4 regions of the Paenibacillus sp. FSL K6-1230 genome follow, and region 1 is predicted to be linked to each of the others. Evidence: riboswitches for the same ligand, from Rfam matches in the RefSeq annotation. Region 1 holds a riboswitch; each other region holds the start of a gene.
What was found. Region 1 has a riboswitch for cobalamin ahead of MKX74_RS25885 (energy-coupling factor ABC transporter permease). Riboswitches for the same ligand answer to the same signal wherever they lie in the genome.
Positions count from the first base shown of each region.

Region 2: it holds a riboswitch for cobalamin, as region 1 does, so the genes downstream of both, MKX74_RS17385 ((2Fe-2S) ferredoxin domain-containing protein) here and MKX74_RS25885 (energy-coupling factor ABC transporter permease) in region 1, are expected to answer to the same signal.
Region 3: it holds a riboswitch for cobalamin, as region 1 does, so the genes downstream of both, nikB (nickel ABC transporter permease) here and MKX74_RS25885 (energy-coupling factor ABC transporter permease) in region 1, are expected to answer to the same signal.
Region 4: it holds a riboswitch for cobalamin, as region 1 does, so the genes downstream of both, MKX74_RS05935 (ABC transporter substrate-binding protein) here and MKX74_RS25885 (energy-coupling factor ABC transporter permease) in region 1, are expected to answer to the same signal.

Region 1 covers NZ_JBBOCK010000001.1:5,835,859-5,843,754, forward strand. The annotation lists gene cobJ (precorrin-3B C(17)-methyltransferase) at 1-1,952, opposite strand, end outside; gene MKX74_RS25870 (energy-coupling factor ABC transporter ATP-binding protein) at 1,949-2,845, opposite strand; gene cbiQ (cobalt ECF transporter T component CbiQ) at 2,980-3,774, opposite strand; partial or broken gene MKX74_RS25880 (energy-coupling factor ABC transporter substrate-binding protein) at 3,893-4,156, opposite strand; gene MKX74_RS25885 (energy-coupling factor ABC transporter permease) at 4,156-4,905, opposite strand; cobalamin riboswitch at 5,304-5,494, opposite strand; gene MKX74_RS25890 (hypothetical protein) at 5,688-5,861, opposite strand; gene MKX74_RS25895 (LOG family protein) at 5,858-6,451, opposite strand; gene MKX74_RS25900 (uroporphyrinogen-III synthase) at 6,457-7,269, opposite strand; gene MKX74_RS25905 (hypothetical protein) at 7,600-7,815, shown strand.
Region 2 covers NZ_JBBOCK010000001.1:3,933,648-3,941,543, reverse strand. The annotation lists gene MKX74_RS17395 (ABC transporter ATP-binding protein) at 1-693, shown strand, start outside; gene MKX74_RS17390 (ABC transporter ATP-binding protein) at 665-2,644, shown strand; cobalamin riboswitch at 2,865-3,060, shown strand; gene MKX74_RS17385 ((2Fe-2S) ferredoxin domain-containing protein) at 3,285-3,662, shown strand; gene MKX74_RS17380 (NAD(P)H-dependent oxidoreductase) at 3,865-4,452, opposite strand; gene MKX74_RS17375 (MarR family winged helix-turn-helix transcriptional regulator) at 4,704-5,132, opposite strand; gene MKX74_RS17370 (cell wall hydrolase) at 5,466-6,104, shown strand; gene MKX74_RS17365 (YjcZ family sporulation protein) at 6,462-6,563, shown strand; gene MKX74_RS17360 (ROK family protein) at 6,954-7,896, shown strand, end outside.
Region 3 covers NZ_JBBOCK010000001.1:1,053,521-1,061,416, forward strand. The annotation lists gene MKX74_RS04565 (alpha-amylase family glycosyl hydrolase) at 213-2,411, opposite strand; gene MKX74_RS04570 (glycoside hydrolase family 13 protein) at 2,873-4,630, opposite strand; cobalamin riboswitch at 4,987-5,177, shown strand; gene nikB (nickel ABC transporter permease) at 5,426-6,364, shown strand; gene nikC (nickel transporter permease) at 6,365-7,207, shown strand; gene MKX74_RS04585 (ABC transporter substrate-binding protein) at 7,224-7,896, shown strand, end outside.
Region 4 covers NZ_JBBOCK010000001.1:1,354,765-1,362,660, reverse strand. The annotation lists gene cobS (adenosylcobinamide-GDP ribazoletransferase) at 1-508, opposite strand, end outside; gene cobU (bifunctional adenosylcobinamide kinase/adenosylcobinamide-phosphate guanylyltransferase) at 502-1,062, opposite strand; gene cobT (nicotinate-nucleotide--dimethylbenzimidazole phosphoribosyltransferase) at 1,059-2,132, opposite strand; gene MKX74_RS05945 (ABC transporter ATP-binding protein) at 2,391-3,215, opposite strand; gene MKX74_RS05940 (FecCD family ABC transporter permease) at 3,212-4,258, opposite strand; gene MKX74_RS05935 (ABC transporter substrate-binding protein) at 4,255-5,244, opposite strand; cobalamin riboswitch at 5,398-5,598, opposite strand; gene MKX74_RS05930 (histidine phosphatase family protein) at 5,702-6,376, opposite strand; gene cbiB (adenosylcobinamide-phosphate synthase CbiB) at 6,534-7,496, opposite strand; gene cobD (threonine-phosphate decarboxylase CobD) at 7,486-7,896, opposite strand, start outside.

The DNA.
Region 1 (7,896 bases):
ACGGTAGCGGGTGCATCCTCATGACGGAACCCGGCCACAACACCGACACGTTTGAAAAATTTATGGAATCGCTCGTTTGGATGGCCCTTCTCCTTGTATTCCGCGACAACCTGCTCCACGACTGCGCCAATCTGCTCTTCGGTCAGACCTTCTGCGACAGACTGCGCAGGGTGAGCATTCCGGCCGAATTTCTTACCGCCCAAGAAGAGATCATAGCCTCCTTTGCGGTACACTACCCCAATATCCTCCAATACGGCACCGTAGCATGCCATGGCACAGCCATTTACAGCGACACTCGTTGTCTTGGGGGCCTTCAGACCACCTATTACAGCCTGCAAGCGCTCAGCGGTCGGCACGGCATCATTCTTCTCCATATCACAGAAGTCACAGGCCTTCACCTTGAAGACGTCCCCGATCGGAGACACAATGAGACTGGCTGCACGGAGGCTGGCTACCAGCTGCTCAGGCTCGGCACACGGCACACGCAGAATGATCTGATGGTCCGTCGTGTACTCTAGCTCTCCCTCTTCCCCGGCTAGTTCTGCCAACAGGGCCATCTGTCTGGCATTGAACTTCTTGTTGCCGACACCTGGTGCCACGCCTACCTCGAAGATAGGAGCACGTGGCGTCATAGCTGAGCTACGCGTTGCTCCACCCGCAGTGGCTGCTGTAGGGGACGTTGCCGGAGCTGGCGAGGATGCCAATACTGCCACGCCTCCGGTTGCTGTTACAGCTGCTGTAGTTGCGGACCCTGCTGTTGCCGTTGCTAAGCCTGCTACAGTCGCGCCTGTAGTAGCTTCGAGGCTTCCCGCTACAGCTCCACTATTCGTAGGTTGGCCCCACAATTGCTGAAAGGCAGCCTCCTCGCTCTCCGTGCCAGTAGATCCGGCAGCAAGTCTGCGTAGCGCATCTTCAGCCAGCGCGAGTGAGGAGAGGGCTGGCTGTGCGTGGTCACCAGTCTGTTCACCAATCTGTTTACCAGTCCATCCACCTGCCTGCTGGCTCATCGGTGTAGCTGATGCTGCTAGATTCACAGCTACACCAGAGCTGGATACAGGGGTCCCCGCATCCTGCGCTCCCGCCGAGCTTTCTGGCTCTGTGCTACTGGACTCCGTTGCACTAAGGGACCATGGCTCAGCCTCCGTCCGCAGACGCTCATGCGGCCGCAATGGCTGTACCTCGGCATCCAACGTATATTTGCGCTGATAGCCGCGCGGTGTCACGATCAGGCCATCATACTCCATCGTGGAGGAATTGCCGATGATGACCGTCGTCAGCATGCCGATATCATGATTGAGCATATCCTCAAGTGTCGTGACAATGACCTGCTGGCGATCGCGATATGCACTCTTGACCAGTCCTACGGGTGTCTTCGGATCACGGTAACGGAGCAACATCGCCTGCGTCTCCATGATCTGCCGGGTCCGCCGTCCACTGCGCGGATTATATAGTGCAATTACAAAATCCGCCGAAGCAGCCGCTTCAACTCTGCGAATGATAGTCTCCCATGGCGTCAAGTGATCACTAAGACTAATAGTGCAGGCATCATGCATGACCGGAGCCCCCAGCAATGAAGCACAGGACTGAATAGCCGAGATACCTGGCACGACCTCGACTTCGACGCCTTCTGCTCTTGTCCAGCCTTTCTCAATCAGCACCTCGTAGATCAGTCCGGCCATCCCATAAACGCCGGCATCTCCACTGGAGATGACCGCCACCTTTTTCCCATTCTCGGCCTGTCTCACCGCTTCCTGGGCACGACTCACCTCTTCCGTCATCCCTGTACGCACAATCTCCTGTTCAGCCGTCAACAGCGGCCGGATCAGATCCACATAGGTGTTATAGCCAATAATGACCTCGCTCTCCGCGAGAGCATCCAGTGCCCGCTTGGTGATATGCTCCATATCCCCAGGTCCAAAACCAATCACCAGCAGCTTGCCAAGTGTACTCATTCGTCTCCCCCATTCGATGAATCTCCATCATGTATTGTCATACTCGACTCTTGTTGAACCGTTAAGCATTCCCGCAACAGCTTCTTCATGTGCTCCTTGCTCCGAGGTGCAGGCCGTCCTCTCCGGAGTTCCGGCGGAAGCCCGAGCCATAGCTCGACGAGCAATGGCAGCGCAAGTCCTGCCCCTTCAAGCATCTCCTGCTGTGCCAGCACATCCTCCGGGCGCCCCTGCATACGACAGGTGCCCTTCTCTAGCACAATCACCCAATCCGCCCAGCTATACGCCAGATCCATATCATGGGTAGCCATGACTACCGTGGTCCCCGCAGCATGTACCTCAGCTAGTCCCTGCAGCATCATTTGCTCGGAATGGGGGTCCAGATAGGACGTAGGCTCATCCAGCAGCAGCACTTCTGGCCTTACAGCTAGGATTCCGGCAAGTGCCGTTCGCTTCTTCTGCCCCAGGCTCAGATGATGGACAGGTACCTCAGCAAGCTCTTGCAGCCTTAGCAGCTCAAGCACCTGTCTGGTTCGATCACCAATCTCCACCTCATCCAGCCCCAGGTTGCGCAATCCGAAGGCGATATCCGCCAGCGGCGTGTTCATAATAATCTGCTGCTCGGGGTCCTGAAGCACCAGCCCGATCCGTTGTCGCAGTGCTGCAAGCTGCTTCCTGCTGTAGCCAAGCCTCGCTCCAGCGAATTCCACGCTACCTTCAGAGGGCTGTACCAAGCCCACCGCGTGCAGAAGCATAGTAGACTTGCCAGAGCCATTGTGCCCGATGATGGCAGTTCGGCTTCCCTGTGGAATCGCTACCGACAGGTCCGATAATGCCGGAAGCCGGGTGTATGGATAGAGATAGGAAACTCCGTTCCATTCCAATATGAATTTCATGCTAAGACCACCTAATCATGACTTAATCCATGGGTAGGATCAGATTGGTACCTTTGACCAGATCACGTATGAGTGTAGAGCCGCTGCAAGCGGGGAGCCCCTGTCGATCACTGTTAAGCTTGCTGTTCTTAGATCTAAGATGAATAGCGGATGAACAGCACGTACCATAGCTCCAGCACAGCAAGAATAACCACGCCTGCCCAGCCCTCCATACGATACCTGAGCGGCATAGGGTCCGTGGCAGTCAGGTATAGCGGCAGCGTGCCGTCATATCCCCGCACAGCCAGTCCTTGCTCCAGTCCTCTGTATCGTCCCATCGTCTTCATGAACAATTGTCCCGCCATCGCAGAGGCATCCCTGATCATGGCGCGGGCACCACCTTTTCCCCCACGCAGCCGCCGTGAACGCATGAGCCCCGAAGCCGTGTCGGACAGAAAAAATAAAAAGCGGTACATAATGAGCATCAGCTCTGTAACAATGGCCGGCAGCTTCATTCGCGCCATTACGCCGAGCAGATCGGCGAATGGAGTAGTCAGGATCAGGAACATCAGGCAGGCAGTGCAGGCTCCTATTCGAACTCCTAGCTGCAGCGCCCGCTGAATGTGCTCTTGTGTCACATAGACAGACCATGTGTCCCTCGCCAACAAGACGATCCCGTGATCTTCAGGCGAGCCCATCTCCAGCAGCAACGGAGGCAGGCTCACGAGATAGAATAGGAATACGCTGCCGCTCAGGACGGCATAGAGCTTCCATGACACTGCCGCATATCCGACCGTCCAGACGACCAGCCAGCACCATAAAATAGCCTGTACCCACGGATGCGTCACGTAGGCTAGCAGGAGCAGCGCTACAGCGAAGCCGCATTTCCATACGGGCGAATACCTGCGAAAGCGACTGCCATACGAGACCGAATCAATGGTTCTTAGCATGAGACTGGGAGGAATGCATCACGCTGCTATTCGGTTGTTCATCTCTAGTCTCAGTCGATAGCGAGGCATCGGAGACGCTAGATACACTAGATGGATTAGATAGATTGTTGGCCCGCTGCTCTCTACGCCCTCGCATGAGACCGAGTACGTAGCCGATTAGCCCTGCACCCAGCGCGGCTTGAAGCGCGAACAGCATACTTTCCGTCTCGCCGGGAGGCTCCAGCAGCGGCTGGAACCATGGCTCATATTCCGGACTAATATCCTGAATGACCGCCTCTGCCGCTCCATCCGCTCCGCCAAAATCCCCCTGCACCAGCAGTAGTGGCAGAGCCGCCAGTAAAATGACCGCCACCAAGATCCAGACCACTTGACCTCTACTCATCATATTTGGCGCGCTCCTCTCTCATGACGGCTCAGGATGGATAGCTCATGAGGGCTGTAGGACTTCAACCAATTCCATAGCAGCACAGTCAACAAGCCCTCGGTTATTGCGAGCGGAATCTGGGTAATAGCGAATACGCCGCCGAACTTCGCAAAGGATGCCAGCACCCCGCCTTGAGCGGAAGGGAAGGCTAGTGCGAGCTGCAAGGAAGTAACAAGATATGTAGTCATATCCGCTACCGCCGCCGCTGAGAACACAGCAATGTTCTCCCTGCCCTTTCCCTTCATCAGGAGCTTGTACACGGCATAGCCTGCGAACGGTCCAGCTACCGCCATGGAGAAGGCATTAGCCCCCAGCGTTGTGAGTCCCCCATGTGCCAGCAGAACAGCCTGAAATAGCAGCACGATTGAGCCAATTACACTCATGGGTAGTGGACCCAGCATAATCGCCCCAAGTCCTGTCCCCGTCGGATGAGAGCTACTACCCGTGACAGATGGAAGCTTCAAGGCCGACAATACAAAGGTAAATGCCCCGGCCAGTCCCATCATCAGCTTCAGCTCGGGATGCTCACGCGTAATGCGGATGAGCCTGCGCACGCCAAGAGCGAAGAACGGAATAAACAATAGCCACCAGAACACAGCCCACCCGAGTGGCAGGAAGCCCTCCATAATATGCATCGCGTACACTTCCTGTGGAGAGGCCAGTAGGAAATACAAGGTAAAGCCAAGCACCAGTACAGCAAAAACCATCGATCGACGTCGTGTGAACACACTCTTTCCTCCATTCAATGAAATACCTATTATCGGCAGTTTGCATAATCGTACTGTGGATGATAGTCGCTCGATGGTTGTATGCAAAATGCTCACTATATGTGCTTAGTCTGGTTGTATGTCGTCAGGCGCTCCCTCTCACAGGCGGAAGAATCCATTAAAAAAGACCCTGATCCTGTTCGGATCGGGCCTCAAATATGTACTCAAATAACAACGAGAAGCACAGCCACCCCTTCACTACTGCAAGGCACACCTGTCCCAGGCTGCGCCGCATAGTCTGCCGTCAACCTGAACACGAGGATTCAGCAAGCCTGTGTGAACTTTAGCTGGTCACTTCTCAATTGATTCGGTACACCTTGCTCCTCTCCGCGAAGGACTACGGTGAAATAGACTGGGTAGGTCTCCTGGCTAAGGCTCGTTGGTCTACTTCGTCTTCCCCGTGTAGTGGTACTCGAGTGACGTGATGAAGTAGACCTCCCCTTTACAGTGGCGGGACCGCTCGGGATTTGCACCCGATTCCCTGTTACCCTTTGTGTGAAGCAAAGGCACCCAGTCTGTGGCTGTATATGATTATGCTCTCTATGATACCCTCGCCCCGTCACCAGCGCAAGACAAAAACAGTCCCGCATAGGCTTGCCTCAATCAGTCGAGATTCGCTTGGCTCAGGACACGTCTGAACTCCTTCTTAAGTGCCGTTGCTCTTCCGGCCACAAGCAAGCCATAGCTGGCAAATTCGCAGGCACGGGCAATATACCCGTCCTTTACAGCTCCACTCCATCCGCATAGACAGCATACGAGCCGTATTTCTGATCCATAGGATATGTAGTAGAGGTGCCCAGCGCTTGCTGGACATCCTCCAAAGGTGTCTCAAAGGGGAACGGTATCCGTCCCTCTAGTACAAAGGCTTGAAATGTCTTGCCTAGCTCTCTGTTCATGCTTCTCCTTCTGGTGCCTTGATGTTCCATTTGGTCCCGAGCGTTTGCGGCGTATAGGCCTGCAATTGTCCGATTAATTCCTCAGCCTGCTCCGCGACCCGAATCAGATTCTGATGCGTCTCCCCGGCGAAGCCTTCCCGTACGCTATGGCGAATCAGCTCTACCAGAGGATCATAATAGCCGTTCACATTCAGCAGTCCAATCGGCTTCGTATGGATACCGATCTGGGCCCAGCATAGCACCTCGAACAGCTCCTCAAAGGTCCCCAGACCACCGGGCAAAGCAATGAAGCCATCTGCCAACCGATTCATGGTCGCCTTGCGCTCATGCATGTCGGCTACCTCGACCAGCTCCGTCAAGCCGGTATGTACAATCTCGCCGCGAAATAGCCCTGTCGGCATGATCCCCGTCACCTGTCCGCCATGCTCCAGCACGGCATCTGCCACTGCTCCCATTAACCCATAGCTGGAGCCGCCATAGACAAGGCGAATTCCTTGCTTCGCGAGTGAAGTACCCAGAGCAACAGCCTGCTCTCGATAGTTCGCAGATCGTCCGTCATTCGACCCTGCAAATACACAAATGGATTGCAATCACATCAGCTCCTGTCCGCAAAATAACGTCCCAGCTCTACCATCATGCTGCCCATCCGTTCTTCCTCAGGAATAACCCGTGGCTCAACGCCTTCCTCCCTCATCGCCTGTGCTGTCACCTTGCCTATAGCTACGGCTACCACCTTGTCACGAAAAGCCTCCAGCATCTCATCGAACTGCCCCTTCTCACGGGCATACGCTGCGAGGAAATGAATCTGCGGACGACTGGTGAACGTGACTGCATCCAGCTCGCGAGTAACGATACTATGCAGCAGCTTCTCCAGATGCTCCTCCTGTGGCGGAATATGCTTGTAAGGAAGGACTTGCGTGACATCCGCGCCTCGCTCTGTCAGCCAGGCGAGCAGCTCTGGCGCAGACTCGCCATGAAGCTGGAGGATCGCACGTTGTCCCTGAAGCTGTGTCTCGCCAAAGGAACGAATCAGCCCGCTTGTACTACCGTCGTCGTCCCGTACACTAGGCGTAAGACCTCTCTTCTTCAGCGCATTCACGGTCTTGTAGCCGCGAGCGGCAATATTGGAGTGCTGCAGCACCGCCAAGAGGCGCTCCGCGACGCCTGCCTCTTCAGCCACACTGAAGATCGCGTCGAGTCCCATGCCCGTCGTCAGAATCACCCATTCCGGTGGAGCCGCAAGCCATTGCTCCAAGGATTTGCGCAGCTCCGCATCATCCAGAAACACCGTCCCCTGTGCTGGAAGCAGCCAGGCGGTACCTCCCATTTTCTCTACCAATGTTGCCATTTCTGCTGATTTGCGCGGACCCGCCAAGGCTACGATTTTACCTGCCATACGTTGTGCCACCATGCCATCCTCCCAATCCTTCAATTCATCTTATCTTGCTTCTGAACAGATCATTCCGCTTACATCGTCGATTCAGGGCTCTAGCTCGCAATAATTATTCTAATCTGGTACAAGTATACAATTCGAACAGGCAAAGCGGAATACCGCGATGAAATGTTCTTTAGCAGTCGATAACCGTGTTCGTTACTCAATATTATGCAATACGCCAGAATTGACCACATTTTGGAAAACGATGTATAATCAATGCGATAGATGGAATACATTTACTTTTTTAATAAAGTGAGTAAAATCATTAGGTTATCTTCACATGATACAAGGGAGGATACAGTAGTGAAATCGAAAGTAACCATACGCGATCAGTTGGAGCATTATATAAAATCAAATACACTTTCCATTAGTCAGTTCTCACAGCGCTCTGACATTAATTCAGGAACCATTAGCGGTATATTGAACGGAACTCGCCCGATCTCCATGCAGCATCTGGATGGCATCACGTCGGGTATGGCTTTGCCAGAAGGACATTTTTTACGTACTATACATAGATGAGTACATTGCTGGCGCTACTGCGGATTGGCGAAGGCTGCGTCCGTTTCTGGGCCGCTGCGCGGAGCTCGGGAAGCTCGACTG
Region 2 (7,896 bases), 1.9 Mb from region 1:
ACGGTAGACCCTGGCCAGACTGTAGCTATTGTCGGTGCAACAGGCTCCGGGAAGTCGTCATTGGTCGGGCTTATTCCACGCTTCTATGATGTGAGTGCAGGTGAAATTCGAATCGATGGGACACCGTTACCGAGTATGCAGCTGGATCATCTACGAGGGAGTATCGGGATGGTCATGCAGCAGGTACTTCTGTTCAGCGGCACGATCCGTGACAATCTTCGCTATGGTCGTCCGGAAGCAACGGATGAGGAAGTAATCACGGCGGCAAAGGCGGCACAAGCTCATGATTTTATTACGAATATGCCTGAAGGCTACGATACGCAGCTTGGACAACGGGGCGTCAACCTGTCCGGGGGGCAGAAGCAACGACTCTCTATTGCTCGTGCGCTCCTGACGCGCCCTTCCATTCTCATCCTTGATGACAGCATGAGTGCAGTGGATCTGGCGACGGAGGCGCGTATCCAGGAAGCTCTTGAGGACTTGATGAAGGATACGACCTGCATTGTTATTGCACAGCGTCTGTCTACTGCGGTTGGAGCAGACCTGATACTCGTGCTGGAGGATGGGCGGATTGCTGCGCAGGGGACACATGAAGAATTGCTGTCAACAAGCTCGATCTATCAGGACATCTACCGATCACAGCATAGGGAGGAGGGGCATGGCTATGTCACAGCCAACGGAGCACAAAGCTAGCGATAATAGAGCTCAGGCAGGCCTGCCACCAGCCCAGAGAATGTTCGTTCCCGGTAGAGGACCTGGTGGTGGTCCTGGCCCCGGGCAAGGTCCGGTCCCCGTAGTTCGTGCGGAGAATTCAATCGCTACGCTAAAGCGGATCTGGACCTATCTGGGCCGCCAGCGGGCGGGACTATTTATGGTGTATGCGGCTACGCTGCTGGGAGCCTTGGCCACGCTTGCAGGCCCATATTTCATCGGGCGAGCCATTGATGATTATATTATTCCACGTGATTATAACGGCTTGGTGCGTATATGTTTGCTGATCCTAGGGGTGTACCTGCTGAGTAGCACCCTGACCTGGATTCAGGCCTATGTCATGTCCAGCGTCTCCCAGGGAACGGTCAAGGAGCTGCGTCGAGACCTTTTCGCCAAATATCATCTGTTGCCTGTGCGGTTCTTCGACACTCGCAGTAATGGTGAGCTGATGAGCAGGGCGACGAATGATATTGAGAATATATCCAACTCCCTGAATCAGAGCGTTACACAGCTATTGAATAGTGTGATTACGCTGATCGGCTCATTGGTTATTATGCTGCTCTTGAATGTTCCGCTTACAGCCGTGACGCTGCTAAGCATTCCACTGGTGCTGCTGGTTACCCGTCAGATTACACGTGCAACCCGAAAGTATTTCAAAGAGCAGCAGCGCCACCTTGGAGATCTGAACGGATACATCGAGGAGATTGTCGGTGGTCAGAAGGTCGTTAAGCAATACGGGCGCGAGCAGGACGAGATCACTCGTTTTCGCAACATTAGTCAGCAGGTCAACAGAGTAGGTAAACGAGCCCAGATCTATTCCGGTATGGTTGGGCCTGTGATGAACCTGGTGAATAACTTTACCTTTGCGCTGATCGCAGCTATTGGAGGCTGGATGGCCTTTCACGATTGGACTACGGTCGGTGTCATTGTGAGCTTCCTGAACTATTCCAAACAATTCGGTCGCCCCGTAACCGAGCTTGCCAACCAGTATAATCTGATCCAATCCGCAGTGGCCGGGGCGGAAAGAGTGTTCGAGATTATGGATATGAAGACCGAGTATGATGAGCGACAGACCGAACGGGAAGAGCATCATGACAGTCATCATGATCGGGACCGTGTGATCCAGCATGCGAGTAGGCCATCCCATGCTCTAGCGCAGACTAGAGAACAGGTCCAGTTGACCAGCACTAGTAAGCTAAAGGGTGATGTCGTCTTCAGCAAGGTGTGCTTCAGCTATAGTGCAGACAATCCTATACTGACGGATGTATCCTTTGAGGCGCAGGCAGGGCAGAAGATTGCTCTTGTGGGACCTACGGGCGCTGGGAAGACTACGATCGTCAATCTGCTGACACGCTTCTATGATATCGACAGCGGAAGTATTCGTATTGATGATATACCGATTGAGGAAATGGACAAAAATAGCCTCCGCAGACAACTGGGCATGGTGCTGCAGGACGCGCATGTCTTCTCGGGCTCCATCCGGGAAAACATCCGCTTTGGACGACTGAATGCGAGCGATGATGAGGTGGTACAGGCGGCACGTCTGGCGAATGCTGATGCTTTTATCTCACGTCTGCCTGATGGCTATGATACGGATCTGGGGGTAGCTGGAGGTAATCTGAGCCAAGGGCAACGTCAATTATTAACGATTGCCAGAGCGATTCTGGCCGATCCTGCCATTCTGATTCTGGATGAAGCGACGAGTAGCGTGGATACGCGTACCGAAATGTATATTCAGGATGCTATGAAGACATTGATGGAAGGCCGAACGAGCTTCGTCATTGCCCACCGTTTGAGTACCATTCAGGATGCGGATCTGATTCTGGTTATGAAGGATGGCCGAATTGCCGAGCAGGGTACGCATCAAGAGCTGCTTGAGCGTAAGGGGTTCTATGCATCGTTGTACACAAGTCAATTTACGAACGTCAGCTAATGCGTATGATTTATGTCAGAAGCGGTAGCTTTGAACTCTTAGTCTAAATGGGGCTCGTCAAGGCTGGAATCATTCTATATAATGAGGAGAAGTGTCAATACCATTAGCTGTTAGCTATACAGCGACTGTGCCATCTTGATTGCAGAATAAGCTCATGGCCAGTCTGTACAGATTCAGCTTACGTAAGATTTGTGGAATGTTGGCATAGCTTGTATAGCTAGAACATATTTAGAATTCAGGTGCCTTTGTGATCTCACAAAGGGTAACAGGGAATAGGGTGAGAATCCCTAGCGGTCCCGCCGCTGTAACCGGGGAGCACAACTCCAAGACAAGTCACTCTGCCAATTGGCCGGGGAAGACAGGAGACTGTGTATAGATCCGGGAGCCAGAAGACCTACCTGAAGTCGATAGCAGCACCCCCTTCGAGGAAAGGAACGGTGTACATAGCATCTCGTAGCTAGTGTGGGAAAGCCCCGCTATGCCAGATGCCGGAGGAAGGATTGCCTAATGCTGAGGCTCCTGTTGTGGTAGCTCAGTATTGGCAGGCTTATTTCCGTATGTACACACCCCTGATCCGATAAGGATGCAGGGGTGTTGTTGTGTGTTGAGGGGAATCAATTGGACAGGAGTGAATGGGCAAATGGAACAGGTGACAACGAAACGAAGAGTATTAGGACAAGTGATGGTCTGCAACGGCTGCTGCTGCGGACGAACGGAGAAGGGCAAGCCAGGTATTCCCATGGATCGGCTGAAGAGTAGATGGAAGGAAGAGAAGCTGCTGAAATCCGTACAGCTCACGATTACCGGCTGTCTTGGCCCGTGTGACATTGCGAATGTCGTGTCCATCCAGACACCGGAAGGCCCGATCTGGCTTGGACGGATAGAAGAAGAGGCGGACTATGATGCTCTAATCGACTGGGCGGTTGCCTCCAGAGACGAGGAACGCTTGCAGGCTCTGCCTGAGCGACTACTCAAGTACAGATTCGAGCGCTTCAGTGCCGAGGCTGTTGCCAAGTAGAGGGGAAGCCTTGCCATGTTTCTGTAAGAAGATAAAGGGCCAGAGTCATATCACATATGATACAGTGATTGACCTCTGAGCCCTGTTTTTTCTTTATATTGTTTCCTTGTTCATGAATTGTAGCTGTTAGTGCAACTGATCAAGCTCTGCTAATGCTGAATAGTGCAGTCTGAGGAGATTGCTTCTTCATGAGCTGCTCGACTTATTGAGGGAACAGTGTGCTGATACGGTTTTTGATCTGGCTCAAAATATCAGCATAGGCTTCCTCGCTCAGGCTACCAATTCCACCAAAGAGAAGGTGGTCCACGGATTCAATACCGACAAAATCAAAAATACCAGTCGTGGACGTAATCTTCAGACCATCCGTCATGCCAATGGAGTCGTATACCTCCTTCGGTGTTCCGTGCGTATTAATGATAAGGCCTTGTTTACCCTTGAGCAGCTTGGCAATGCCTGCCTCTTCATAAGCATATGCGTAGCCGTAGGCAAATACCCGATCTACATATCCCTTCAGAATGGCTGGGAGCCCTGTCCACCAGATCGGATAAATGAAGGTCACGATGTCTGCTGCCGTGATGTAGTCTTGCTCGGTCTTAATATCCTCAGGTGTCTGTCCTGCTCTCATCGCGGCTGTGTCTGCAGAAGTCAGTACAGGCTCAAAATTCAGTTCATACAGGTCACGAACGATGACCTCATGCCCGTTACTCTCCAGGGCCTGAACTGTAGTGTTCAGAATGGCTCGGTTAAAGCTGTCAGTGTGCGGGTGTGCAAATACGATTACATGTTTCATCTAGATTCCTCCATTAAATTGAATATAGGTACTATATTATATGAGCATTTTGCATAGCTATCCAACATGGCGACTCTGCCTTGAAATGGGCCAATGCCTTCAATCCTGAAGTGCTTGTTTGCAACTTCTGTTGCGCAATGATCGTTCAACCTCATTTCGACGAATGGCCTGTGGCGCGTGCATTATGCCGCATGATAATCATTAATTGCATAGACATCAATGTATTTCGTTAAAAAAAGACAGCGCACATCTTATGTCGATAAACGCTGCAAAATATCGCCTAGCCATACTTCCAGTTGCTCCTGCTCGGCCGGGCTTAGACTGCCATAAATGGCTTGATTCAAGGTGTCTGAAATGTCTCGAAATACAGGCTCCAGTTCTCTTCCCTTATCCGTCAGATGAATTAACGTTACACGACTATCCTGATGGCTCTTGATTCGCTGAACGTAGCCGAACTTTTGTAGCTTATCTACCAGGACTGTCACAGTTGGTTGGGTACGGTGAATCCTGTCAGCCAGTGTCTTGATGGACAATCCATCCTCTTGGTAGAGATGAAGCAGGATATCTCCATGAGAGGGGACAATATCAAAGATCTGATGCTTCTCAAGCTCGGCTACAATCAGCTTGTTCATGGCATCTCTTGTTTTCCCTATAAGGGATGCGGCATTAAAATGTATCATATTTGTATGATACATAGATATCTATGTAAATGCAAGTATTTTATGACCCGTGAATAAAGTAACAAAAATGTAACCGTAGTCCTATAAATATAAATCGTTGTTTGCTGAATTTAAAGAGGCGAAGACATGCTGTTTACCCATTTTCGAAGCAGGTTAAGCTGGGAACTTGTTCCTGAAAATTGGAGTAGGCAGGTTAGGACTATGGAAGGTTATCCAGCGGAAAAGGATATGTTACACTGCAACGGATGTGGCAGATGGTTCATGCGAATTGGAAGGAATGTGCGCATGAGTCTGATCACGAATGTATCAAAAGGAAGAAGAGGAGATAAGCTCATGAAAAAATGGATCGTCATGTTGACGCTTCTGTGTCTGTGCAGTCTGCTAGTGATGCCCAATACGGCGCAAGCCCAAGCACTAAGTAAAGGAATGCAGAGCGAGCATGTATTGAAGCTGCAGGAGCAGTTGCATGCGCTCGGATATTTTCATGCAGGCTTTACAGGCTACTTTGGTGTCAAGACCGAGGCGGCCGTCAAGCAATTTCAACGGGATCACCGTCTGACAGCAGATGGTGTCGTGGGATCTGCAACACAGGCCAAAATGGACTCCTATGGTGAGGTGAAGCAGACAGTATTGGAGCAATTGGCCCGCATCATTCACGGTGAAGCGAGAGGGGAGTCGTTCGAAGGGCAGGTAGCAGTGGGAGCGGTTGTTCTGAATCGTGTTCAATCGGATCTATTTCCAAGCTCGATTCCAGATGTCATATTGCAGCCGCGACAGTTCACGGCAGTACAGGATGGTCAATATCGTCTGGCTCCCAACCAAAGCGCCTATCGTGCAGCGAGGCAAGCCCTGAACGGAGTAGACCCGACGAATGGATCATTATTTTATTACAATCCGGCGATTGCCACTTCCGAGTGGAGCATCAATCGTCCAGCCGTAATGTCACTGGGGCGGCATACATTTACGAACTGAAGAGGCTAGGTGTAGTGTCTGCCATTATCAATGAGTGATAATGTTGCCAAGTGGCCGATGAAGCTAATTTAACTAAATGTAGTTAACGAATATAGTAATGGATTCAAAGCTCTCCCAAAGCGAGTTTAGTTCGACATAGCAAAAGCATTAGAGCAAGGGATCGCCTGCGAGGCGGTCTCTTATTAATGGTCAGCGATAGCAAATGCCCTGCTCAAGGAGTACGGCCTTTGGACTATGTGGCCTACGGGTCACGTGAGCCAATGCCTGATTAGGCTGTTTTTTGTCATAGTGCCCTGTCCTTGGCTCGGCATCCTACATAATCTATATCAAGCCCCTAGAGAAAGGAGGGGAATTAACGTGGGAGAAGTTAACCAAGGCTATGGCGGATGGACATCAGTTGGTGCCATTCTGGTTCTGTTCATTTTGCTCGTTATCATCACTAAGGCTTTCTGGGTGTAAGGACTGTCAGAGAGGGCTAGATGAATAGCCAGTCATGGTTCTATGGCTGAGCGAATTTCAGAATAGCAATATACACACAGCAATCGGCAGCTTAGGGGTGTGTAGTCAGTCCCAGCAGATGGAATGGAGCTTTCAGTGAAAATCTTCAGGATATCTGAGGAAATGGCTGCGCATCCCGGATCGGAGCGGGCAGCACGATTGAATGCATTTGTTGAAGCAGGCAGCGCCTCTAAGGCGAGGTCTGCTTTTTTCATATTGGCGTTAGATATCAACATTAAGCATTGACTTTTCTGAAGGTACCATCTACACTTCATTTATTAAAATACTTTTAAAAACTAAATGAAACTGAGAAAGGCTGAAATAGTTCAAGAAAGGAGGCTGCCCAGCAATATGAATCCCATCTCGCATAATACGCAGCAGGTGAAGCGGCTTAATGTGGAGCTGGTCAAGAATACGCTGCGTTCCATTGGTGTGGGTACCAAAGCGTCGGTTGCCAGCCTGACGAAGCTCAGCATCGCTACCTGCGGCACAATTCTGAACGAATTGCTCCAGACAGGGGAGATTATTGATCTTGGCCCAGATGAATCTAGCGGAGGAAGACCTGCAAGTCGTTATCAATTCAACGCAGACTACGGTAGTGTCCTCTGTCTAATCATCCGTACAGAAGGTGGCATACACTCGATCTCGCATACCTTGGCCAATCTGAATGGAGAGATTATAGATGAGCAGAGTGTCATTATGGAGAGCATTACGCTAGCTATCGTAGAAGCTATAATCGATAAGCTAATGAATCAATATCAACATGTGCAGGCCATCGGTATCGGCATTCCAGGTGTAGCGCATAACGGTGTTATTGGTCTTTGTGATGTCCCTGAGCTGGTTGATCAGCCGCTAGGTCCACGGCTCAGGGAGCAGTACGCTGATGTGGAAGTGATCATTGGCAACGATATGAACCTGACCGTGTATGGTCTGTACAATCAGCAGCAATTTGCAGAGGAGACGAATTTTGCAGTCGTAACTTTTCCAAAATATCATTTTCCAGGGGCAGGCTTCATGATTGAGGGGCATCCACTTTCGGGTAGTACCCATTTTGGAGGTGAGGTGTCCTTTCTGCCCTTTGGTGTGTCGAGGGAGGAGCAGCTACGTCTGCTTAATACAAGAGAGGGCTTACGCATGCTGGTCGGAAAGACGCTGGTATCTATTATCGCGATTATCAATCCGGCTGCAATCGTAATTACTGGCGACACGATGGACGAGTCTATGCTGGATGAACTCACGCAAGACTGCCAGACTATGATCCCGCAAGAGCATTTGCCGAACCTCATCATTCGCA
Region 3 (7,896 bases), 4.8 Mb from region 1:
TCAGGCGAAATAGAATTCAGGCGCTCTTGAAGGCGGTCCTTGCATGGGCCTGTTCAGGGCGCTTTTCATCACTTACATTCACCATTCGGGACGTCGAGGCATATTGGCAGACAGACATGGAACGTAGTTACCCCCGGGGCAGTCGCTACAGGCGTACCACCTCGGGGGCTGTTGCTTTCGTGAATGGATAAAGAATGCTTCTGTATTCCGTGTTATTGCCAGTTGACGGTGACTGTTGCAGTTCCGCTGGCTGGAGTGGTGTACGTGTGGTTAGATCCACTTTCCCAAGTTACGGTCGATCCGTTTTTCTTGAAGAATTTGAACTGTAATGGCGTTCCGGCAGGCACACTGACGTCATAATACCAGGTTGGATAAGCGTGTATCACCTGGTTGAAGGCTGGTCCGATCGCGTTAGCGCCAGTGGACCAATTGCCAAGCTCTGCTACGTTTCCAGACAGGTAGACGTTCTCGCCCAATGCAGTTGTTGCATTGTTGACCACAAATCGGACGGTAACCTGTTCTCCGCTTAGTATGTTGAAGCCGCTGTACCCATTGCTGCTCATACCTTCAGCGGTCACTTTTATCGTATAGTTACCAGCTGATATAGATGGAACGGTAACCTTGATCTGGCTATCCTCCCAGGAGGTAATAGCCGAACCAGTGACGGCGGTGGTTCCAAAATAGACAGTGCCCTTGGTTGAACCGAATCCACGTCCGTCGATAGTAATGACGTTGTTAGGCTTGCCCATCAGCGGTCCCACATGTCCGATGGTTGGTTTGCTTTCCTCCATCGTATACTGCCATACCGCGGTTGCCCCGCCAGAGAGTGTAAAAGAGGAGATATTACCGTCGCTGGATGTAATGCTGTTGCCGCCCAGTACATCTCCAAGAAGATCCGTATAGGTTCCAGAGGGTAGTGAAGTCACAAGCCCACTGATGGGCGTCGACGAGGAAAGATTGCGGTTGATGGCTACAACGGCCACGCTATTGCCGAATTTACGTTCATAGATATACACATCATTATTGATCCAACGCTGTTCGGTTGAACCGTAGGCAATGGCCGGGTTGGACTTGCGCATTGGCGCCAGCTTGCTGATCACATCGAATGCGGTGGTCGACTTGGAGAAAGATGTCATTTTAGCCCGATTATCGGGATCGCCGTTTCCGGTCATGTATTGTTCTGTTCCGAAATAAATGGCAGGCACTCCACGGGAAGTAAGCGTGAATACCAGAGCCTGCTCCAGGTGGCGGTTATTGACCGTATTGGTCTTGAAGCGGTCCATGTCGTGATTATCAATGAAAGTTACCTGATCATTCACTTGGGCATATTCTGCCGCTGTGCTATTGATCATGGAGTCCAGCGCGTACATGGTGGAGGAATTGTTACGGAATACGTTGCGCACTTCATGGGTAAACCGGAAGTCCAACAGGCTCATGCCGGATGTGTTCGCGAATCTCGTATTATCCGCATCCGAGGCGGAAGATCCCAGGAACCATTCACCGAAGGTAAACACAGGCTTATAGTCATAGATGCTGGACATCCAGCTCTTTTGCCAGCCTTCGGGCATATGCTTCACCGCATCTACCCGGATACCGTCCACACCCATATCGAGCCAGAGCTTGATAGCGTCCTTGAAATATTGGTCAATGGTGCTGTTATTGTGGTTCAAATCGGCTAGGTCATAGAGGTTTTTGTAGATTCCGTTCTCCAGAGAGGAGAAGTCCGAACCGCCGTAGTGATGGAAATAGCCTTTGGTATCGTTGGTGTATCCGCCGAGAAGTGCTCCGTTGTCATATAGCTTGCCGTTCTCGGCAAAGGAAGTATTAGTCTCCATGGCTGGAGATGTGTGATTGGGAGCGAAGTCGATAATAACCTTGATTCCCTTGGCATGTGCTGCCTGAATCAGATTCTGGAAGTCGGTCATAGAGCCGAAATACGGATTGGTTGTCTTGAAGTCCCGTGCCCAGTAACCGTGGTAGGAGGTGCTGTTCACACCTGAGTAATTGATGACAGTATGGATGTTCTCCACCGGCTGCGAGATCCAAAGGGCGGTAATGCCTAGGTCCGTGAAGTAGTTGTCGTTGATCTTGTTAATTAGGCCCTGCCAATCCCCGCCGCAATAGAGTTTCAGGTTGGTGCAGCTGGCATCGTATGCCTCCCCGGAAGGATTATTGGAAGGATCTCCGTCCAGGAAGCGGTCAGTAAATACCTGATAGATGACATCGGTACTGAAATTCTGCTTGTTCGATACTGCCGTATCCGCATCTGCATACACTGAGGTCACGGGTAGGAAGGGAAGTGCGCTTCCAGCCAGTAGGCCGAGAGTTAAGGTGATACTTAGAATGAAGCGTCTGGTCACATTCAACAAGTTAATCCACCTTTCGTTAGGGTTGTAGTATCCTGCAATCATCAACAATGAAACGCATTCAAAATGAAAAGGATCAAATATGATTACAATTTCTGCTGAACCTGCCCTCCTTCCTGCATGCGAACAACCCCGGCACCTCCTGCTGGAGTTACCGGGGTTGTCCTAGACCTTAGGTCTAAAAGCATGGCCCTCGTGTTGTAATCACAACGTAATCATAAGAAATTAACAATTATTTTGTCAATAAATTTCTATATAGTATTTTTTTTCTTTTTTTGTATCTGAAAACAATTATGATGAATTATAGCGATCCGTCATGGAATGCATGAGCGAATTCAGGACTTCCCGGTGGGGAAACAGCTTGATGGGGATCAGCAGATCGCTTCGGGAATTTAGAAAGGACTGATTGTGTCATCCTGACGTGTTGGACAAAATAACGTTCTTGTCAGATCGGCTGGTTGCAAGATGATCATGCGACCAGCCATGATCTAAGTTCAGCCGATGAATTATCGTACTTCGAGTTTTAGCAGGCGGTATCCCAGTCCCTCAACCGCTACGTCTAGCTTAAGGTCGCCAGAAACCAGTGCTTCTCCGCTATAGGCATCACGCCAGAATGCTCCCTCAGGTACCGGAAGTTGCAGAAGCTGCGAGGTTTCCCCTGCATTTATCAGCAACCGGAATCGTTCATGACCGCTCTCATCTGAGCGCTCAATCACCAGGGACGCATCTTCTTCGGCGGCATGCACGACCCGCCAATGAATGCTTCGAAGGGCGGGATGAGTCTTACGCAGGGTGATGGTTCGGGTATAGAAGTCCAGCAGATCCCGGTTCTGCCGCTCCTCATCCCATTCCATGCACTTCCTGCACCCAGGATCGTAGCCACCCTCCAGGCCGATCTCGTCGCCATAATAGATGCAGGGGACTCCCGGATAGGTCAGCAGTAGCAGAACAGCGAGTTTCATCCGGCGCACATCACCATGACAGATAGACAACAGTCTGGGGGTATCATGGCTGCCCAGCAGATTGAAGGCCGCTTCCGTTACAGACTGCGAATAGGCCATGAACAGGCGCCCGATCTCTCCTACGAAGCCGAGGCTGTCCAGCTTGCCGTGGACGGCAAAATCCAGTACTGAATTCGTGAACGGATAGTTCATGACTGCATCGAACTGATCCCCCTGTAGCCACATGATGGAGTCATGCCAGACTTCTCCAAGGATATAGGCATCGGGCTTAATCGCTTTAACCGTCTCGCGGAATTCGCGCCAGAATTGGTGATCGACTTCATTGGCGACATCCAGTCTCCAGCCGTCGATACCGATCTCCTGCACCCAGTAACGTGCCACCTCAAGGAGATACGCCTTGACCTCAGGATGTTCGGTGTTCAGCTTGGGCATGATGGGCTCGAAGGCGAAAGTCTCGTAGGTAGGAATGCCATCCTCGATCCGTAGTGGCCATTCCCGAACGTGGAACCAGTCCGCATACCGCGAAGCCTCCCCGTGCTTCATCACGTCCTTGAAGAAAGGAAAATCGAGGCCGGAATGATTGAAGACGGCATCAAGAATAACCCGGATACCCCGCGCGTGGCAGGCGTCTACCAACTCCTTCAGCTTCTCGTTCGTGCCGAAATGGGGATCTATCGCCAGGTAGTCGGCGGTGTTGTATTTATGGTTGGTGCTGGCTTCGAACAGCGGGGTGAAATAAATGGCATTTACGCCTAGTCGATTCAGATGGTCCAGGTGATCCAGTACCCCCTGCAGATCCCCGCCAAAAAAATTGACTGGCGTAGGCTCGCCTCCCCATGGCTCTACGTTTTTGGGGCTGATTGTGGGATCGCCATTAGCGAAACGCTCCGGGAAGATCTGATAGAAGACTGCATCCTTCACCCAGGCTGGCGCTTCGAACATATCCGCCGAATGCAGGAAGGGGAAATCGAAAAATTCAAGTGGATGCTCCGGCAAGTTCGTCTCGAATCCCCGCTCGGTCATCCAGAGACGTTCGCCGTCTTTCTCCAACTCGAAGCCGTATCGTAATCTGCGGTATGGAGGCTGCACCTCCACCTGCCAATAATCGAACAGAGCATCGCTGGCGAACCTGCGCATCGGAAGAGTGCGAGCTGTGTGCTCCCAGGCGTATTTATCCCCGATGATGGCGGATACTTGCTCCATGTCGTTGTGACCTGTTCGCAGACGGATATGGAGGGTGTTGCGGTCATAGGCATACGACCAGTTCAAACGTGCACGGTGATAGATGGCTTCAAGTAGCATTGGACATTCACTCCTTGGATGGGATAATGGTGGTATTTCGGCCATGAACGCAAAAAAGGTACAACCTCCAATGTTGACGAGGTTGTACCTTTCGGCAGCATAGCCTTTAAATTATGTCATTATTATACAGTTGAACAGGTGAAATGTGAACCCTTCCGACCACATTTTTTACCAGGAGCATCAAGTGGATGTGGGAGCGCTTCATTTTGAGTTGAACGAGATGCTGAGAAAGTGGAAGAAAACAGAAAAACTTTGCTCATTCCGCCCATGCGCTTTATACTAGGAAAAGATAGATTGGGTTCTAAGACGCTGTGCTACGATAATGCTATTACGATATAGTGGTGGATTGGTATACCAACTGCATACATGGAACGGGTGCTCCATCCATAAGGATGGCTGCTTAAAAGGGAAGTCCGGTGCAATACCGGCGCGGTCCCGCCACTGTAACAGAGGAGTCGCAGCAAATGCCACTGGGTGATCCCCGGGAAGGTAGCTGTATGGACGATGATTCTGGAGCCAGGAGACCTGCCCGTTCAACAACACAGCAATGCCTACGGAAGATAGGAAGGTGTTACAGGAGTCCGATTTTCACCGAAAATCTGTCTATTTGGAGCGACTTTTTTCCGTTTTTTACACGGGAGAGGTCGCTCTTTTTGCTATGTGCGTAGCCTGCTCCATGAGGATGAAAGTATGCATCCTACTTCGTAATACAGTATTTCAGACCGGCAGCAATGCAGAACTGCAGAACTGCTTATTTCAGCTGCTTATTCATATCAGGAGAGGACGGCGAAAGGCGTGAGCCGATATATTGTACAAAGATTGCTCCAACTGGTCGGCGTGCTGCTGGGGATTTCCTTCCTGACCTTCTTGCTTACTTATCTGTCGCCGGGCGATCCTGCAAGGCTGATGTTGATGTCTACGGGAGTCACCCCTTCGGAGGAACTAGTCGCACAGGTGCGGACAGAGCTGGGGCTGGATCAGCCTTTTCTTGCCCGCTATGGCTACTGGGTCCTGCGGGCGCTGACTGGTGATTTTGGCATGTCCTATACATACGGACGTCCAGTGACGGAAGTTCTGCTGTCCAGAATGCCTGCTACGTTAGAGCTGGCTGGTGCTGCTCTACTACTGGTGGTGCTGATTTCATTTCCGCTTGGGATGACAGCCGCGATGCAGCCTAACCGTGCCAAGGACTATCTCATTCGGGTCTTTTCTTTTGCAGGACTGTCGATGCCTAGCTTCTGGCTGGGACTACTTCTCATGCTGCTCTTTGCAGTCAAGCTGCAGATTCTCCCGGTCGTGGGCAGGACAGGTGTCCGCAGTCTGATCCTCCCGGCCTGTACGCTGGCCGTACCGTTGATAGCGCAATATAGCAGACAGATACGTACAGTGCTGCTGGAGGAGATGTCTCAGGATTATGTAACTGGGGCCAGAGCCCGTGGGATACAGGAGAGGACAGTCATGCTGCGGTATGTTCTGCCGAATGCGTTGCTTCCGATCATGACGCTGCTTGGGATGTCCACGGGTGCTTTACTGGGCGGCGCTGCGATTATTGAGAGTGTATTTGTATGGCCGGGTGTGGGGCAATTGGCACTGGAAGCGATTATTGCACGCGATTACCCCTTGATTCAAGGCTATGTGGTCTGGATGGCTGTCATGTACGTGGCGATTAATCTGTTCGTAGATATCTGGGCACATGTAAGAGATCCGCGCCTCAGACTTGGGGAGGATGTCTAGATGAGCATGTTGACACAACGGCTAATACGGCTATGGATGCAGCATCGACTATTCTCTGTCTGGTTAGGCGTGGCTGGTCTATGGCTGCTACTCGCCATCCTCGCGCCTTTACTGGCACCACATGATCCCTATGCCACGGATTTCACGAGGGTGCTGCAGCCGCCAGACAAGCAATACCCCTTTGGAACGGATCAACTCGGACGCTGTTTGTTGTCTCGGGTGCTGTATGGGGCAAGGACCTCACTACTTATGACCTTTGTGTTAGTTACAGTGGTAGCTGCAATCGGGATGACGGTAGGTATCCTGGCAGGTTATGCAGGCAAATGGCTGGATACGGTGCTTATGCGACTTGCGGACACGCTTATGGCCTTTCCGGGCATTATCTTCGCCATTGCCGTTGCGGGAATGCTTGGTCCAGGTCTGCTTCATACCGTAGTGGCACTGTCTGTCGTGTGGTGGGCCAAGTATGCCCGTATGGTGCGAAGTATGGTGCTTCAGCACAAGCAAAAGGAGTACGTTACGGCGGCTGCACTCGGTGGAGCATGCCCCGCCCGAATTCTGCTGAGATATATTCTGCCCAATGTACTGCCACCTTTAGTCGTAATGGCGATGATGGATATCGGTGGTATGCTGCTGTCCATCTCGGGCTTGTCCTTCCTGGGTCTAGGCGCACAGCCGCCAGAGCCGGAATGGGGGGCGCTCCTAAGCGAGGGACGAAGATATATGCAGACAGCTGCTTGGCTGCTGATGTATCCGGGGCTTGCCATTTTTTGCACCGTGATGATCTTTAATCTGCTGGGAGATAGCTTGCGTGATGTGCTCGACCCCAGACATAGACGCTAAACAAGGAGGAGATATCGTGAATAGGTGGAACGAATTTTGGAATAGGCTGCAATATAAAAATGTGACGGTGTGGCTGGTGATGCTGCTACTGCTGTCTGCCTGTGGAGGGGGAGCAACAGGGAATTCCGGTGGAGGGGCTGAGGGCTCACAAGGAGCAGGAACGACAACAGACTCTGTAGCTACTGGAAATGAAGGGTCTGCAGGTGGTCACTTGAATGTGGCCTTGTTCTGGCTGGGAACAAATCTTGATCCAGCTGAGGAATGGAACGGCTGGACACTGACGCGTGCCGCTATTGGCGAGACACTCGTACAATTCGATGAGAAGATGCAGATGGTTCCCAAGCTGGCAGACCGCTGGGAACGTCAGGATGACAAGACGTGGCTGTTTCATATTCGAGAAGGGGTGACCTTCCATAACGGTAATCCCGTGACGGCCGAGGCGGTGCAGCATTCGCTCGAACGCTCCCTTTCGCTGAATCCGCGCGGCAGGGCCACGCTCCCGATAGCTTCCATGAGCTCAGAAGGGCAGAATCTTACGATTCGGACCAGTGAACCTTATGCTTCTTTGTTGGGCAATATTGCTGAGCCTTTATTTGTCATTGTGGACACGACAGCGGACACGGCTGCTTTTGCGAACAAGCCTGTAGCCACGGGTCCATACATGGTCACTTCCTATATACCGGAGCAAA
Region 4 (7,896 bases), 4.5 Mb from region 1:
CCCCACGTGCCGTCGGCCAGTGATGAATGGCCCTCACCATGAACCAACGGCTCCAGACCATGGGCAGCAGCACTAGAGCTATTATGGGACCTTCGGTAAGTACGGTATAGATCAAGGACAGCTTCAGCAGCAGTAGCAGTACACAAGCCAGCACGCCCATGGCACCGACCCGGCTATCCTTCATAATCTCAAGCATCCGTTCCCGTGTACGATAGCTTAGCAGTGCATCGGCCGCATCCATCCAGCCATCCAGATGCAAGCCGCCGGTTAGCCATACCCATACTATCAAGGTTAGTACCGCAGCAGGAAATGCCGGAAGCACCAAGGAGAAGACGATAGCGCTGAACCATACGACAACGGCGATCGCGAGGCCCACAAGAGGATAGTAGATTGTGCTCTGTCTCAGCACCTTGGGAGTGAAGTCCACTTCCTTCTTCACCGGCAAGCGGGATAGGAACTGGAATGCGGCAGCAACAGCCTCCAAATGCCCTCTGCCTCTGCTTACCATTTGTACTCCAGCCGCTTCAGCTCAACAGGGATGCCAGCCGTCACGAGGAATACTTCATCACAGACAGCAGCCATCCGCTGATTCATGACACCACTCAGGTCCCGGTACAGCCTGCCCAGCTTATATTCGGGAACGATGCCGTTACCTACCTCATTTGTTACCAGAATCAGCGGCCCCGAATATGATCGGACGGCTTCTTCCAGCGCTGTAATTCCTGCTCGTGCCGTCTGCTCGGCCATCTCTTCATTAGCTAGTACCAGATTGGACAGCCATAGCGTAAGACAATCCACCAGTAGTGCTGGTGGTGGTGATTCATCTGAGCTGTGCCCATTATGATGCAGTAGCTCAGGTAACTGCAATGGCTCCTCTATTGTCTTCCAAGCAAAGCTTGTCTGCTCCCGCTGACGGCGATGCTCAGCAATTCGAAGCTCCATCTCGACATCGAAGGCCTGTGCAGTAGCCACATAAGTGGCTTCCTTCGCACGGCTCATGCACAAACGCTCAGCAAAGCTGCTCTTCCCGCTTCTGGCTCCACCAGTCACCAGCGACTTCATGAAGAAGCCACCTCTTTTCCCGAGACGCCCGCACTGGAGAACGTCGCCATCTCCCGCATGATGCAGGCGGCAGAATCGATCAGGTGCAGAGCCAGAACTCCTCCTGTCCCTTCGCCTAGTCGCATATCCAGCTGGAGCAAGGGCTCCAGAGCAAGCTCCTTCATCACTGCAGCGTGCCCCTGCTCATGGGAACAATGTGAAGCCAGCAGATAGTACGCGCTCTGGGGTTCAAGACTACGGGCAGCTAGCGCAGCAGCACTGGAAATGAATCCATCCAGCACGACTGGACAGCGACGGGAGGCTGCGCCGAGGATCACGCCCGTCAGTCCCGCAATTTCTAGCCCCCCAACCTTCGACAGTACATCGAGTCCGTCTGTCTGATCCGGCTGATTGACTTTCAGTGCTCTTCTGACTACATCCATCTTCCGTTCCAAGCCTGCATCATCAATACCTGTACCTCTACCGACCAGTTGTGACGGATCTTGCCCTGTGAGCGCGCTCGCTACCGCAGCACTGGCAGTCGTGTTCCCGATACCCAGCTCCCCGGTAACCAGGAGCCGATGACCACGCTCCACTGCATCAATCGCTACAGACGCTCCGGCCAGAATAGCCTGTATTGCTTCATCTCGGGTCATCGCAGGGCCTTGGGCCATATTCGCTGTCCCCTTACGGATCTTGCGGCTAATTAATGATGGATGCTCCACGTCCGCATTAACCCCTACATCGACACAGATGACTTCTGCGGTAGCCTGTCTAGCCAACACATTCACAGCAGCCCCACCCTCTAGCATGTTGTACAGCATTTGTGGGGTTACTTCAGCTGGAAATGCACTCACGCCCTCGGCACATACACCATGATCTCCAGCCATGACAATAACTGCACGCTGCGTGAACTCTGGCTGTATCTTCCCTGTAATTCCAGCAAGTCGAATGGCAAGGGTCTCCAGCTTCCCAAGACTACCAGGCGGCTTCGTGAGTTGATCCAGGTGAGCCGAAGCTGCGCTCTCGGCCTCCTGATCAGCAATATTGTGTCTAATGGTATGTAAGAGCTGCTGTAATTCTTCATTCATAGCCTGCTATCCCCTTCGCAAATGTTGTTACTGAGCAGATCAAATAGGAGTGTAGAGCCGCTGCAAGCGGGGAGCCCTGTCGACCCTTGTTAAGCTTGCTGTTCTAATGAACGAAATGGAAAAGCTGATGAACAGCAAGCTTAAAGATGGACACTTCGTTTCTCTAGGGCTTCCCCGCTCTCCGCTTACCACGCTCTCTTCAGATCATTCAAACCCACAATCGTATTCGGTCAAGGTGCTAGTACTCTCCTTGAGTCTCTATCTATGTGATCTTCTACGCAGCAGCAGCTGCGGCGCACCATGATCGGGATGCTCAATGACCAGTGAATCAATATCATACACCTTACGAAGCGTGTCCTCCGTCAGCAGCTCCGACGGTGTACCACATATACCAGCTTGGCCCTCCTGCAGGATCAGCATGCGGTCACAGAACTGTGCTGCCAGATTCAGATCATGCAGCACTGCAACGATGGTGATCCCCGTTTCCTGCCGCCACTCAGACAGCAGCTCCATGAACTGAAGCTGATATCTGATATCTAGATACGTGGTCGGCTCATCCAGCAGCAGAATCTGCGGCTCCTGGGCCATCACCTTCGCCAGTGCCACTCGCTGCCGCTGACCGCCACTGAGCTGATCCAGTCTGCGCTCTGCCAATGGCAGCAGCTCCAGCTTCTCCAGCACCTGCTCCGTGATCTGACGCGTATCACCATCATGGTCCCTACCTAGCCAATCCTGATGAGGAAAACGCCCCATGTCCACGACATCCCGCACGGTATAGCCCATCGGAGGAAGCCCCTCCTGCTGGAGTACAGCAATGATTCTGGATAGCTCCTTGCGACGATATTCCGACACAAGGCGTCCCATAATCCGTACTTCACCCTTCCCAGGCTGCTCGACCCCGGACAAGAGCTGAATTAATGTAGACTTGCCACTGCCATTCGGACCGATGACGCCCCACCATTCTCCCAGTGCTGCGGACCAGTTCAATCCCGTGATGGCAGACACCTCTCCATATTTCTTATGCAGTTGCAGCACATCCACCGCGGGACTCTTTACACCAGAGCTTACAGTAGTCTTGCTCATATCCAGCCCCCTTCTCCCCGTCGCTTGCTGCGATAAAGCAAAAAGGCGAAGAACGGTGCACCGACAAAGGCAGTCACCACGCCCAAAGGAATCTCCACAGGAGCCAGTAACGAGCGGGCTGCCGTATCTGCCCAGACCATAAAGATCGCACCACCCAAGGCGGAAAGGGGAATAATGAGACGATAATCAGGACCTGTAATGAGTCGGATCATATGTGGAACGACGAGACCCACGAACCCGATCACGCCACAAATGGAAACGGCAGCAGCCGTTAATAACGTAGCTACGATCAGGACCCACAGCTTCGTGCGGTCTACCTTCACACCTACATGAGCGGCCTGACGCTCCCCGAGAGCCAGAATGTTCAGCACCCGAGCGCGATTCCACAGAAACAGGATGCCGACTAGCACATAGGGGAGTAGCAGGAATACATAAGGCCAGCCCTTCAGACTGAGACTTCCCATGGTCCAGAATAGAATCTCATTGACCGTCTCCTTGGACATAGCTGTTAGAAATGATACAACCGCACCCAGAAAGGACTGCATGACCACCCCGGACAAGATCAGGCTATTCGTGGGAATCCGCCTACCTTCCCGAGCCAGCGTAATGACGGCCCATAGGGTCGTAACTCCTGTAACAAAAGCGATCATCGGCAATGTCCATAGACCGAAGAAGGCATACTGCAATCCCCAATAAATCAGTACCGCTGCCCCAACAGCCGCCCCCGAGGACACCCCTAGGGTAAAAGGGTCCGCCAGCGGATTGCGTAGCACTCCCTGAAAAGCGGCTCCTGCCAGCGACAAGGCTGCACCAGCTAGCATACCCAGCAATACGCGGGGCAAGCGCACCTGCACAATAATCTGCTCAGCGGAAGCCTCCCAATAAGGCGTAATACTTTCCTTCAGCCAGGGAAGCTGATGCCCCAGAATGCCTGCAATATGAGAGATGGGTAGATGCACTGAGCCAATCCCCAGGCAGACGAGCAACGTCAAAAGGAGCAGCGCGCCACCAAGCGCTCCATAGCCTGCTAGTGAACGGATCATTTGAAGATTTCAGGATAGATTGCTTTGGCAACCTCCTTGAGTCCTTCCGTGACACGCGGGCCTGGACGGCTGATCAGATTATCCTCCAGTCCGAATACGCGGTTGTTGCGGATCGCATTAATCTTCGACCAACCCTGTCTCCCCTTGATGATCTGCTCCAGCGTCTCTCCAGTCTTCGAATCCACTACATTACTGCCGTATAGAATAACATCTGGATTCGCAGCAATCACCTTCTCTTCACTGATCGGATTCCAGCCCGTCATGTCTGATGCTATATTCATACCGCCAGCCAGCGTAATCATTTCATCCATGAATTCGCCCTTACCGACCGTCCAGCCTGGCGAGAACTCGACATACACCTTCAGCCGCTGGTCTTCTCCGATATTTTTGACGCCTTCCTTCACCGCAGCAATATCCGCCTTCATTTGATCCGTCACGGCTTGAGCTGCTACCTGACGATCTGCAATCTGTCCATAGAGCGTAATATTAGCCATCACATCGTCGAAGGTCTTGGGATCTGTCTTGAAAATCTGGATGCCAAGCGATCTTAGCTTGTTGGTAGCTTCTTCGCTTAATGAGATACCCGCAAATACTATATCCGGTTGAGCGGCAATGATAGATTCTTCATTCGGCTTTGTAATGCCACCCATTTTGGGCTTGTCCAGCGCTGCCTGCGGGTAATCATCGTAATCTGACACCCCAACGATCTCTTCATCCAGTCCAATAGCAAAGAGTGCCTCCGTCTCCGCCGGGGAGACAGATACGATTCGCTCCGGTGCTTTCTCGAAGGTGAATTCATGCCCTGTCGCATCCTTGACAGTAAGCGGATATTCCGTAGGACCGGCCTCCACCGCCTGTTGCTGCTCCTGCTCTGCACCTTGCTGCGTCGTCCCCTGATTCGCTCCGTTGCCACATGCTGCAAGCCCCAGTACGAGTAGTAAGGACAGCAGCCCCGTCATCCATATCTTCATTGTTCTCGTCATTATGATCTCTCTCCTGTCTTCTTTAATAAAATGGAAAACAAAAAACCGGACCTCTCACGAGGACCGGGTCGTTATAGTGTTCATTCCAGTGTATACGGCATGATCCTGCTGTATGGAACATCACTAAATACACGCCGTCCTTTCCTCGAAGGATCGTGGTACCAAGCAGAGTAGGCAGGTCTCCTGACTTGCTGGGTGCAGCATCCCGGCAGCCTTCCCGTCATCTTCCGCTGACAGTGGCATATTGCCGACATCCCCTAGCATACAGTGGCGGGACCGTGCCGGAATTGCACCGGCTTCCCTTTTCACAGCCTGCACTACATCTGCCACAGGCTGACCTAATCCGCTGAGATTATTGTAACATGGACAGCTTCCCTTGCACTTACTTAGTGATTATAGGCCAAATAAGATAGGCTTACAACCGCCAGCTACTGGTACAAGTGAACAAAAAACAACTTCCTTATTCCAGCTCTACAGGTCCAAGGTAGCTTCCGATGATGCCATCTGCTGTAAACGTAAGCTCTAGTCGGACAACCCCTCCCGGCTCCACCTGTACATCCCAGAAGTCTAACCCGGCAACGGTCATGGCAGCCAACTGACGAATAACTCCGCCATGGGTAACAGCCAGAACGGACAAAGGAGTCAAAGATGGCAAAGTGACTAAGAGAGTCGAGCCCTGCATATCCATCTGATCCACAGATGGGACCTGACCGCACAACAGCCGCAATGTATCCACAAAAGAGAGCATCCGGGCTTCCATGCTACTCCAGCTCTCACCCTGTGGTGGCGTGAATCGACGTGGATCATCAATCCAGGCTCGATATAGCGGGATCTCCTTAAGCGTAGCATAGGTCTCTCCCTCCCACGCGCCGAAATGCAGCTCACGCAGCCTTTCATCACGAATCGTCTTGGGCAGCAGCGCTGGAGCAGCACACTCCAGCGTCTCCAGACATCGCCGGAGATCACTGCTGTAGATACGGTCAAAGCTCTGCGCGGAGAGCCAACAGCCCAATGAACGAAGCGAATCATGTGCTTCTGCCAATAGCGGCTCGTCCGTGTGTCCTAGATAGCGTTTCTCCCGGTTCCACTGTGTAGCTCCGTGGCGAACCAGCGTTAGCTCCACTTTGTCGCGCATCGCTCGATCTCCTTTCCCATCCAAGGTGAATGGTGTAATATCCACATTCAATGATCTTGATTCATGGACCTCATAATCCGACACTGCTGAACGAAATGGATAACAAACCTCCAGATCAGCCTTTATTCATAAGTTATCCTGAGCTACACTAATTGACTTATGCGATGAGAAGCCAGATGACTGTAACAGCTAGACACAAGCCAACAAATAGATTACAGACTACGAACATAAGTCTTACTGTTCGGCGTATATGCTCAGCCTGCAGCTGCTCAAGTGGCTGTCCCATGTAAGCACGGAATGAACGGACACCATGGTATACATTATATCCACCAAGCCGAATGCCCAGCGCACCTGCCACAGCCGCTTCCGGGTAGCCACTATTCGGGCTGGGATGCTGACGAGCATCCTGCCGCACCGCCTGAATACTACCACTGACGCTGTTGCCATTCAGCCATGCTGCGATGAAGAGCAACAACGCAGTCAGACGTGCAGGAATATAATTGGCTACATCATCCAGACGAGCTGAAGCCCAGCCCAGATCCTTATACTTCTCGTTCTTATACCCAACCATGGAATCAAGCGTATTCACCGCGCGATAAGCCATCGCGAGCGGTACTCCACCAAGCAATGCGTAGAAGAGCGGTGAGATAATCGCGTCCACGATATTTTCAGCAACCGTCTCGACCGCACCCCGTGTAATCTCCGGCTCGTCCAGCTCGTTGGTATCCCGCCCAACAATCATGCCCAGCTCCTGTCTGGCTGCGGGCAGGTTCCCCTGCACCAGCTGCTGATATACCGCCATGCCAGCATCCTTGAGTCCTTTGGAGGCTATAGTTGTCGCTAATAGTATAATCTCAGCCCCGATAGCAAGCCACGGATGAAGTATGGCGAGCCCCGCAATAAGAAGCCAGGTTATTCCATAGGCTCCACCTGCAATGCAGAGGGGCAAGATCAGGCCAGCCCGTTTAAGCGCCTGAGGTGACTGCCATCTGCCCCGAATTCCTTTTTCCAGTAGAGTGATGCCCTTGCCCATTCCGATCACCGGATGTGGAATCCAGCGTGGATCACCGATGAGGCGGTCCAGCACATACGCTGCCGCAATAATGACACTAACGACCACTTCGTCGTTCCCCCTCCAGCACAGCTTCCATGACGGATAGCAGCACCTGATTAGCTTCCTGATCCTTGACCGCAATGCGAAAATGGCTGTCTGTCAAGCCGGGATACATAGCACAGCTGCGAATCAGTACACCACGACGTCCCAGAGCATCCTGAAGCTCTACCGCCTTCCACATTCCTGGTGCCCGAACAAGCAAATAATTAGTCTGACTCGCCGTCACTCCACAGCCCAGCTCGGATAGACCGCTTAGCAGACGTTGTCTTTCCTGAACAATCAGCTTCAGCGTCTGATCTTCGTAAGCTTGTCCACTGTTCAGACAGGCTTCGCCAGCCAGTAGGGCGAGTCCGTTCACACTCCAGGTCACCTGCTGGTCCGTCATGCGACGGATGACGTCAGGTGC